One region of the Pectobacterium aroidearum genome, then DNA from elsewhere that is predicted to be linked to it. Evidence: predicted binding sites of a transcription regulator. Region 1 holds the regulator's gene; each other region holds the start of a gene.
The links. The regulator PurR, encoded in region 1, represses purine synthesis genes. The targets are predictions, from matches to a motif close to CANGCAAACGTTTGCNTG.
Positions count from the first base shown of each region.

Region 2: purH (bifunctional phosphoribosylaminoimidazolecarboxamide formyltransferase/IMP cyclohydrolase) is a predicted target of PurR. The motif match lies at 1,439-1,456, and genes of this name have one in related genera.
Region 3: purL (phosphoribosylformylglycinamidine synthase) is a predicted target of PurR. The motif match lies at 1,573-1,590, and genes of this name have one in related genera.

Region 1 covers NZ_CP166097.1:2,231,311-2,234,594, forward strand. Annotated here, with positions in the region: gene cfa (cyclopropane fatty acyl phospholipid synthase) at 1-1,125, opposite strand, end outside; gene purR (HTH-type transcriptional repressor PurR) at 1,326-2,351, opposite strand; gene AB8809_RS10335 (YnhF family membrane protein) at 2,758-2,847, shown strand; gene AB8809_RS10340 (NlpC/P60 family protein) at 2,943-3,284, opposite strand, start outside.
Region 2 covers NZ_CP166097.1:4,916,636-4,919,919, forward strand. Annotated here, with positions in the region: rRNA gene AB8809_RS22195 (16S ribosomal RNA) at 1-994, opposite strand, end outside; gene purH (bifunctional phosphoribosylaminoimidazolecarboxamide formyltransferase/IMP cyclohydrolase) at 1,599-3,188, shown strand; gene purD (phosphoribosylamine--glycine ligase) at 3,206-3,284, shown strand, end outside.
Region 3 covers NZ_CP166097.1:1,357,705-1,360,988, forward strand. Annotated here, with positions in the region: gene mltF (membrane-bound lytic murein transglycosylase MltF) at 1-1,488, opposite strand, end outside; gene purL (phosphoribosylformylglycinamidine synthase) at 1,687-3,284, shown strand, end outside.

The sequences.
Region 1 (3,284 bases):
TATTCCATTGATACTGAATACGATCTGCCAGAGCTGAAGTTCTCTTGCTCTGAATTCCCCTGCACAAGCGTTCAAATAATAGCTGAACATTCGACGAAAGCGTTCAGTGTAGCGTGTGGCAAGTTGCGGCCAACATTGCTGAAAACGGGCTTGCCATGCCATTAATGTGCGATCGTAATCGGCACCGAAGTTGTGCCAGTCCTCCATCACCATGTAAGGCTCACTCGCCTGCGCAATGTGCTGTATGGAGGGAATGCAGGCGTTGGGGAAAATGTATTTATTCATCCAGGGGTCAATGTGTGGGGTGGTCTTATTGGCTCCGATGGTATGCAGCAGAAACAGTCCATCAGGCTTTAGATTACGCTTTGCCATGCGAAAGTAAGTGCCATAGTTACGCGGGCCGACGTGTTCAAACATGCCAACAGAAACAATCCGATCGAATTGCTGGTTCAGATCGCGGTAGTCTTGTAACGCAACGATGACGTCCAGATCCTGACAGCGCTGTTGTGCCAGTGCCTGCTGTTCTCTGGAAATGGTGATGCCGTAAACGGAAACACCGTAACGCCGCGCCGCGAACTCAGCAAGCCCGCCCCATCCGCAGCCGATATCCAGCAGCGTCATGCCGGATTTAAGCTGGAGTTTTTCACAAATCATGGTGAGTTTATCTTCCTGTGCCTGTTCCAGCGTTTGTGCCTGTTTCCAGTAGGCGCAGGAGTATTGCATGTAAGGATCCAGCATGAGGGTAAAAAGATCGTTCCCCAGGTCGTAGTGCACTTCACCGACCACTTGAGCGCGCCGACGGGATTGTAAATTCGTGACGCGAGAGAGGGCGACTCGCATGGCATCGTGCAGGCGGTGAGGTAAGGTTTTCCCTAGCCCTGCGCGCAGGACACGATGGAAAAACATATCCAGCCGTTCACACTCCCACCACCCATCCATATAGCTTTCACCTAATCCCAATGAACCTTCTCGCAAGACACGTTTAAAAATGCCGGGATTAATCACGCGGATGTCAAAAGGGCGGGTACCGTTGATTATGATATCCGCAGCGGCCAACTTATCCCGCATTATGCGGAACCAAGGCGTGGCATCGTGATCCCATTCTTCTGTATAAGGTGAACCCATCATGTCTCCTTAACTTTATGTAAAAGTATCGTAAAACACCTGGACAGCACTTATCGCAGCCGACGTAATCGGCTGTCACCAGAGGAAATGAAACGCGATAGTAGATTTATAACTGCTTCAGCCAGCATACAAGAAAATGGGCTGAAGCAGAGAGGAAAGCGAACAGGAATAGAAAAATCGTTTGGACGGTATTGCTGCCGTTAGCGGCGATAGTCGAGGTAAGGGCCGTCTGCAACCGAGCGGCGCTCAATCAGCGTCGGGTGCACTTCGATGACGTGCGCATCTTCCCGCTTGCTGGTAATGCGATCCAGCAACATCGCGAAAGCAGACTGCCCCAGACGCTCTTTCGGCTGATGGATGGTCGTCAGTGCCGGCGTAAAGAAACGCGCGTGGCGCACGTTGTCATAACCGATCACCGAAATATCCTGCGGCACGCGCAGACCTAATTCATCTGCCGCACAGATCGCGCCCATCGCCATGATATCGCCACCGCAGAATACGGCCGTTGGCCGCTGTTTCTGCGCGAGAATTTGATGCATCGCTTTATAACCGGACTCCGGCTCGAAATCGCCCTGAACAACCCACTCTTCACGCACGGTGATGTCGGCTTCCTTTAACGCTTTTAAGAAGCCGAGGTAGCGTCCGCTGCCGGTGTTACGTTCTTGAATACCAGGGATAGCACCGATATCCCGATGACCACGTTCGATCAGGTAGCGACCGGCCATATAACCGCCTTCAAAGGCGTTATCGATAATCGTATCGGTAAAATCGCTGTGCATCTGCCCCCAGTCCATCACGACCATCGGAATGCTGCGATAATCTTTCAGCATCGCCAACAGTTCAGGTGGATATTCGGCGCACATGACCAGCAGGCCGTCGACGCGTTTTTGCGCCAGCATGGAGAGATAGGCGCGCTGTTTACCGATGTCGTTATGCGAATTACACAGCACCAGCGTGTAACCCTTGGCGTAGCAGCTGTTTTCGACAGCTTCAATGATTTCGGCGAAGTAGGGCGCTTCGCTGGATGTGGCCAGCAAACCGATAGATTTGGTGTGATTAACTTTGAGGCTGCGGGCGACGGCGCTGGGCGAATAGTGCAATTCTTTGATTGCCGCCCTGACGGCTGCCTTGGTCTCTTCGGCGACGAAACGTGTTTTATTGATCACGTGCGATACGGTTGTGGTGGAAACGCCAGCACGTTTTGCCACATCTTTAATCGTTGCCATCTAAAAATGACTCCTGAACTTACCTGTTACAGACGTAAGTATATTGTTAATCGTTTGCCTACGTTTAATGTTCTTCTTCTAAGCTAAAAAACAGGATTTCAGAAGGAGAATGCCGAATGTTATACCGAAGGGATCTGGGTTGACGTTTTTCGACTGATACGCAGCGCTTTCATAAACAGCGGATTGTGTCCGATTTATCATGAAAGTGAAAGGGGTAATTTATACTATTAGTGATGCATACGTCCGAGATTTTTCACTAGAATTATGAAAGAATCGTAATAACCCTATTATTTGTAGATTTAACTGCCTAAATGGGTTCGGCTGTGAATCGCGGTGTCTTTATTTCAGATAGCGCTTTCAGGTGAAATTTTCAGCTAAAATTTGTTCGCTAATAAAGGAGTGGTTTATGGATACAGATCTGAAGATGTCTTTGCTGACAACCGTTGGCTCGTTGGCTGTCATCATCACGTTTAGTTTTATTGCGGTGCTGAATTAACCGAACGATGCTCTGCACAGGCTAGGTATTCAGACACGTTGATGCTACATAAAACGTGTCTGAATCATTTCCATTCGATGTAGGTTGTCTGTCTCTTAACGAATTGTCTGCGGTGTGACCACGCGACGCGCGCCCACGTAGTGCTCCTGCCAGTAATCTTCACTCAGCTTGCTGATACGAATATCTGAACCTGTACGCGGCGACTGAATAAATTTCCCTTCTCCCAGATAAACTCCGACGTGATCGGCTGCGCCACGATTATTGATGCGGAAGAACACCAAATCGCCGCTTTCCAGTTCGCTCTTTTTAATCGGAGCGGCATCACGCAGATGATACATTTCGTTAGCGGTGCGCGGAATTTGGATTTTAACGACATCTTTGTACGCGTAATAGACCAGCCCGCTGCAGTCGAATCCAGTAAAGGGTGATGAACCGCC
Region 2 (3,284 bases), 2.6 Mb from region 1:
TGTCAAGAGTAGGTAAGGTTCTTCGCGTTGCATCGAATTAAACCACATGCTCCACCGCTTGTGCGGGCCCCCGTCAATTCATTTGAGTTTTAACCTTGCGGCCGTACTCCCCAGGCGGTCGATTTAACGCGTTAGCTCCGGAAGCCACGCCTCAAGGGCACAACCTCCAAATCGACATCGTTTACAGCGTGGACTACCAGGGTATCTAATCCTGTTTGCTCCCCACGCTTTCGCACCTGAGCGTCAGTCTTTGTCCAGGGGGCCGCCTTCGCCACCGGTATTCCTCCAGATCTCTACGCATTTCACCGCTACACCTGGAATTCTACCCCCCTCTACAAGACTCTAGCTTGCCAGTTTCAAATGCAGTTCCCAAGTTAAGCTCGGGGATTTCACATCTGACTTAACAAACCGCCTGCGTGCGCTTTACGCCCAGTCATTCCGATTAACGCTTGCACCCTCCGTATTACCGCGGCTGCTGGCACGGAGTTAGCCGGTGCTTCTTCTGCGGGTAACGTCAATCGATGAGAGTATTAATCTCATCGCCTTCCTCCCCGCTGAAAGTGCTTTACAACCCGAAGGCCTTCTTCACACACGCGGCATGGCTGCATCAGGCTTGCGCCCATTGTGCAATATTCCCCACTGCTGCCTCCCGTAGGAGTCTGGACCGTGTCTCAGTTCCAGTGTGGCTGGTCATCCTCTCAGACCAGCTAGGGATCGTCGCCTAGGTGAGCCATTACCTCACCTACTAGCTAATCCCATCTGGGCACATCTGATGGCAAGAGGCCCGAAGGTCCCCCTCTTTGGTCCGAAGACGTTATGCGGTATTAGCTACCGTTTCCAGTAGTTATCCCCCTCCATCAGGCAGTTTCCCAGACATTACTCACCCGTCCGCCGCTCGTCACCCGAGAGCAAGCTCTCTGTGCTACCGCTCGACTTGCATGTGTTAGGCCTGCCGCCAGCGTTCAATCTGAGCCATGATCAAACTCTTCAATTTAAGATTTGTTTGATTTGCTGAACTCGTCAGCGATGCTCAAAGAATTAGTAACTGTTTATTCGTAATGAATTTACTGTTGTTCACTCTTCAAGACTTTTTATATCGTTAAGATACGGTCTTGTGAGTGCCCACACAGATTGTCTGATTAAATTGTTAAAGAGCAGTGCGTTGCAGCCTTAACCGCTTCGCGAGGTGGCGTATATTACGCTTTTCACCTTCAGAGTCAACGCTTATTTTAAAGCGTTTTCTCTTTCTTTACCGACCCGGTTGTGATTCACAGCGCCGTGTCGATGGAGGCGCATTATAGGGACTTCTCGACCTGTCGCAATAGGTATTTTAAAGAAAAATGACTGTTTGCTGCATTCCACAGCAAAACCCCGCCTTATACCTTTTTTTGCACAAACTTATCCACAGAAAGCATTCTACTCAAAAATTGACGAGCATCACGCAAACGTTTTCGCTACAATTCACCCCGTTCAAAATCGTCGTGTTTTTGCGAACGCTAACTGAATATTTCTCTTTATTCCGCAATTATTGCTCTGACAAAGACGATATTCACATACCGTTCTTTACTGACTACCCAAATCCAGGGGATAACATCATCATGCAACAACGCCGTCCAATTCGCCGCGCTCTGCTCAGCGTTTCTGACAAAGCAGGTATTGTCGAATTTGCTCAAGCTCTGTCCCACCGTGGCGTCGAGCTCCTTTCAACCGGAGGAACCGCCCGTTTGCTGGCCGATGCTGGCTTAGCGGTGACAGAAGTCTCTGACTACACCGGTTTCCCGGAAATGATGGATGGGCGTGTAAAGACCCTGCACCCGAAAGTACACGGCGGCATTCTGGGACGACGCGATCAAGATGATGCGATCATGACGCAGCACGACATCAAGCCGATTGATATCGTCGTTGTGAATCTGTATCCGTTTGCCCAGACCGTTGCCCGTGAGAACTGCACATTAGAAGATGCAGTTGAGAATATCGATATCGGCGGCCCGACGATGGTTCGCTCCGCCGCCAAGAACCATAAAGATGTGGCTATTGTGGTCAAGAGCAGCGACTACAGCGCCATTATTAATGAAATCGACGCCAACGAAGGTTCATTGACCTACGAAACCCGTTTCGATTTAGCGATTAAAGCCTTCGAACATACTGCAGCGTACGACAGCATGATTGCCAACTACTTTGGCGCATTGGTTCCGCCTTACCACGGCGAAACCGATAAACCATCAGGTAACTTCCCACGCACGTTGAACCTGAACTACATCAAAAAGCAGGACATGCGCTACGGCGAGAACAGCCATCAGCAAGCTGCCTTCTATATAGAAGAGAATCTTCACGAGGCATCTGTCGCCACGTCTACGCAGTTACAAGGAAAGGCGCTGTCTTATAACAACATCGCCGATACCGATGCAGCGCTGGAATGTGTGAAGGAATTTGCCGAACCAGCCTGCGTTATCGTTAAACATGCGAACCCCTGTGGCGTCGCCATTGGCGGCTCAATTCTTGATGCCTACGAACGCGCCTATAAAACCGACCCGACATCTGCATTCGGCGGCATTATCGCTTTCAACCGCGAGCTGGATGAAGAAACCGCACAGGCTATTATCAGCCGTCAGTTTGTCGAAGTGATTATTGCGCCATCTGCCAGTGAGGCCGCATTGAAGGTGACCGCAGCCAAACAAAACGTACGTGTCCTGACCAGTGGTAGCTGGCAGCAACGTGTTCCTGGTCTGGATTTCAAACGCGTCAACGGCGGTTTGCTGGTACAAGATCGCGATTTGGGTATGGTCGACGCGTCTCAACTGCGTGTCGTGACAGAGCGCCAACCGAGCGAGCAGGAATTACGCGATGCCCTCTTCTGCTGGAAAGTGGCTAAATTCGTTAAATCCAATGCGATCGTGTACGCACGCGATAACATGACCATCGGGATAGGCGCCGGTCAGATGAGCCGCGTTTACTCAGCGAAAATCGCCGGAATCAAAGCGGGTGATGAAGGGCTGGAAGTAAAAGGTTCCGCCATGGCCTCCGATGCATTCTTCCCATTCCGTGATGGTATTGATGCCGCCGCTGCCGTTGGTATTACCTGCGTGATTCAACCGGGCGGGTCCATTCGTGATGATGAAGTTATTGCTGCCGCCAACGAACACGGCATTGCGATGATCTTTACCGACATGCGCCACTTCCGCCATTAATTTTGGAGCTGACCGAAATGAACATTTTAGTAATTGGTAATGGCGGACGCGAGCACGCGCTGGCCTGGAAAGCCGCACAGTCACCACTGGCGAAAC
Region 3 (3,284 bases), 870 kb from region 1:
TTGTGCTATCTGAGTCTGTTGTTGCGCTTTAGTTTCTTTCTCTATCAGGTAGCCTTCCAGACTCACCATATAACGTCGAATGTTTTCCACGTAGTTATAGGCTTCATGTCCGCGTGCATAGCCGTAGGTGGTTTGCGTGTAGTAGCGCTTTTGGCTCAACATCGGCAGACGCATCTTCACATCAACCCAACTATCGGGGTTACCCTTCTGTTTTTCAGTCAATTTACGCGCGTCAAGCAGATGGGCGTACCCCATGTTGTAGGACGCCAGCGCAAACCAGATTTTTTCATCTTCCGGGATGGTGTCCGGCATTTTCTGCATCATATGCGACATGTACTGCGCGCCGCCGCGAATACTTTGTTCCGGATCGACGCGATCGGTCACGTTCAGGCTTTCTGCGGTGTTGCGTGTGAGCATCATCAGCCCACGCACGCCGGTCGGTGATGTCGCCTGTGGGTTCCAGTGTGATTCCTGATAGGAGATGGCGGCCAGCAGCTTCCAGTCGATCTCGGTGGCGTATTTTTCAAATAGAGGGCGTAAATCCGGCAACGTTTCATCAATCGCACTCAGGAATGTGGTGGTATCGACATAGTCAAACTCACCAACGTGGCCGAGATATTTCTCCTCCAGACGCGCGAGCGTGCCGTCTTCGACAATCTGGCTGAAGAAGTCCAGCAGCGCGGCAGACAGGCTGTCATCGTGCGAACGGCGCATATACCAGGTGACGGGCTCTTCGTCACTGAGATCGAAGGCGACGGCGAGCTGCGGATGAATTCGCTGCATCAAGCCAATGGTGACGGAATCCCCCAGCGTGTAGTCCAGCTTGCCGTCAGCAACCTGCTTGAGTAATTCTTGCGTGCTCTGGTCGGAGGCCGATTCCCAGCTGAGCTGCGGGTATTTCTCTGCCTTGAGATCGCGCAGGGTCGCAGCGTGCGCGGAACCGGATGTAACGACGAGTCGGCCTTGCAGCTTATCCAGGGTTTTTGGACGAGGCGAGCCGAGGCGGTAGACCATCTGTTGTGAAATGGAATAGTAGGTTGGGCCAGCACGGAAGCGTTCCAGACGCTCATGGTTGTAAATCAGCCCTGCGGCCAGCAGATCGGCATCGTCACCGTCCAGATCGTCAAACAGTTCGTCAAGGTTTTTACGTGACGAAACCACCAGCTTGACGCCGAGGTAGTCGGCGAAACGTTTTGCCAGTTCATAATCCAGACCTGTCGGGGATCCGTTGCTCATTGCATAAGTCAGCGGTGAATTAACCGTACTGATACGCAACTCACCGCGTGAGAGGATCTGCCTGAGCTGAGCATCCTGGCTACTGCGCCAGGGAATACTAGGCCATAGCGCTAACGCCAGCAGTAACGTGATAATCCCGATGAAAAAATAATTTAATTTTAAAGGCTTCAAATAGTTATCTCTCGGCGGCCGTATGGCCAGTCTGTCTGTAACGGCAGTTTTTTTATACGTCATTTCCCAGAGTGGGGGCATTTTGCTTAACAAACCGCCAGTGTGCAACTTTTATTGATTTGGTCACCGATTAATCATTCTCCTCATGCGAAGTGAAATTATCGCCACGCAAACGGTTTCGTCCGGGGGAAGGATTCTCTATAATGTGCGCGTTTCCCCCCTGTTGTGCCCAATGGCTGTATCGCAGCCAGTGCATCGAAGACGAGAGAACTTTAGATTATGGAAATACTGCGTGGTTCACCTGCTTTATCGGCTTTTCGTATTAATAAATTGCTGGTCCGCTGCAAAGAGCACGTTTTGCCGGTCAGCGATATCTATGCTGAATACGTACATTTCGCCGATGTCAGCGCCCCGCTGAACAACGATGAACAGGCCAAACTGACACGTTTGCTGAAGTATGGTCCTTCTCTCGCGGAGCACGAGCCGCAAGGCCATCTGTTACTGGTCACGCCGCGTCCCGGCACGATTTCCCCGTGGTCTTCTAAAGCAACGGATATCGCTCATAACTGTGGATTAAGCAAGGTACTGCGTCTGGAACGTGGTCTGGCTTTCTATATTCATGCGCCTACGCTGAGCGATGAACAGTGGCAGCAACTGGGGGCATTGCTGCATGACCGGATGATGGAAAGCGTATTTAGCGACCTGAAACAGGCCGAAGCGCTGTTCTCTCATCATCAGCCTGCACCTTTCAAACGCGTTGAAATTCTGCTGCAAGGGCGCCAGGCGTTGGAAGACGCGAACGTCCGTCTGGGACTGGCATTGGCGGAAGATGAAATTGATTATCTGCTGGAAGCCTTCACCAAACTGGGCCGCAATCCTAACGATATCGAATTGTATATGTTCGCACAGGCGAACTCTGAACACTGCCGCCACAAGATTTTTAACGCTGATTGGGTGATCGACGGCGTTGCTCAGCCGAAGTCACTGTTCAAAATGATCAAAAACACTTTTGAACACACGCCCGATCACGTTCTCTCAGCCTATAAAGATAACGCCGCTGTCATGGAAGGCTCCGCCGTCGGCCGTTTCTACACTGATACCAAAGGGCAATATGCTTACCATCAGGAAGATGCACATATCCTGATGAAGGTTGAAACGCATAACCACCCAACCGCGATTTCTCCGTGGCCGGGCGCAGCAACAGGGTCTGGTGGTGAAATTCGTGATGAAGGCGCAACAGGTCGTGGCTCCAAGCCGAAAGCGGGTCTGGTGGGCTTTTCTGTATCGAATCTGCGTATTCCTGGCTTTATTCAGCCGTGGGAAGAAGAAGAGTTCGGCAAGCCAGAGCGTATTGTCAGCGCGCTGGATATCATGACCGAAGGCCCACTGGGCGGCGCGGCATTCAACAACGAATTTGGCCGTCCTGCACTGACGGGTTATTTCCGTACTTATGAAGAACGTGTCGATAGCCACAATGGTACCGAACTGCGCGGCTACCACAAACCGATCATGCTGGCGGGCGGTATCGGCAACATCCGCGCCGATCACGTTAAGAAAGGTGAAATCAGCGTCGGCGCCAAGCTGATTGTGCTGGGCGGGCCGTCCATGAATATCGGTCTGGGCGGTGGTGCCGCTTCCTCTATGGCATCAGGCCAGTCTGATGCGGATCTGGATTTTGCTTCGGTACAGCGCGATAACCCGGAAATGGAGCGCCGCTGTCAGGAAGTGATCGATCGCTGCTGGCAATTAGGTGAAGCCAACCCGATCCTGTTCATTCACGATGTCGGTGCGGGTGGCTTGTCCAATGCGATGCCGGAGCTGGTGAGCGACGGTGGACGCGGTGGGCGCTTTGAACTGCGCGATATTCTGAATGACGA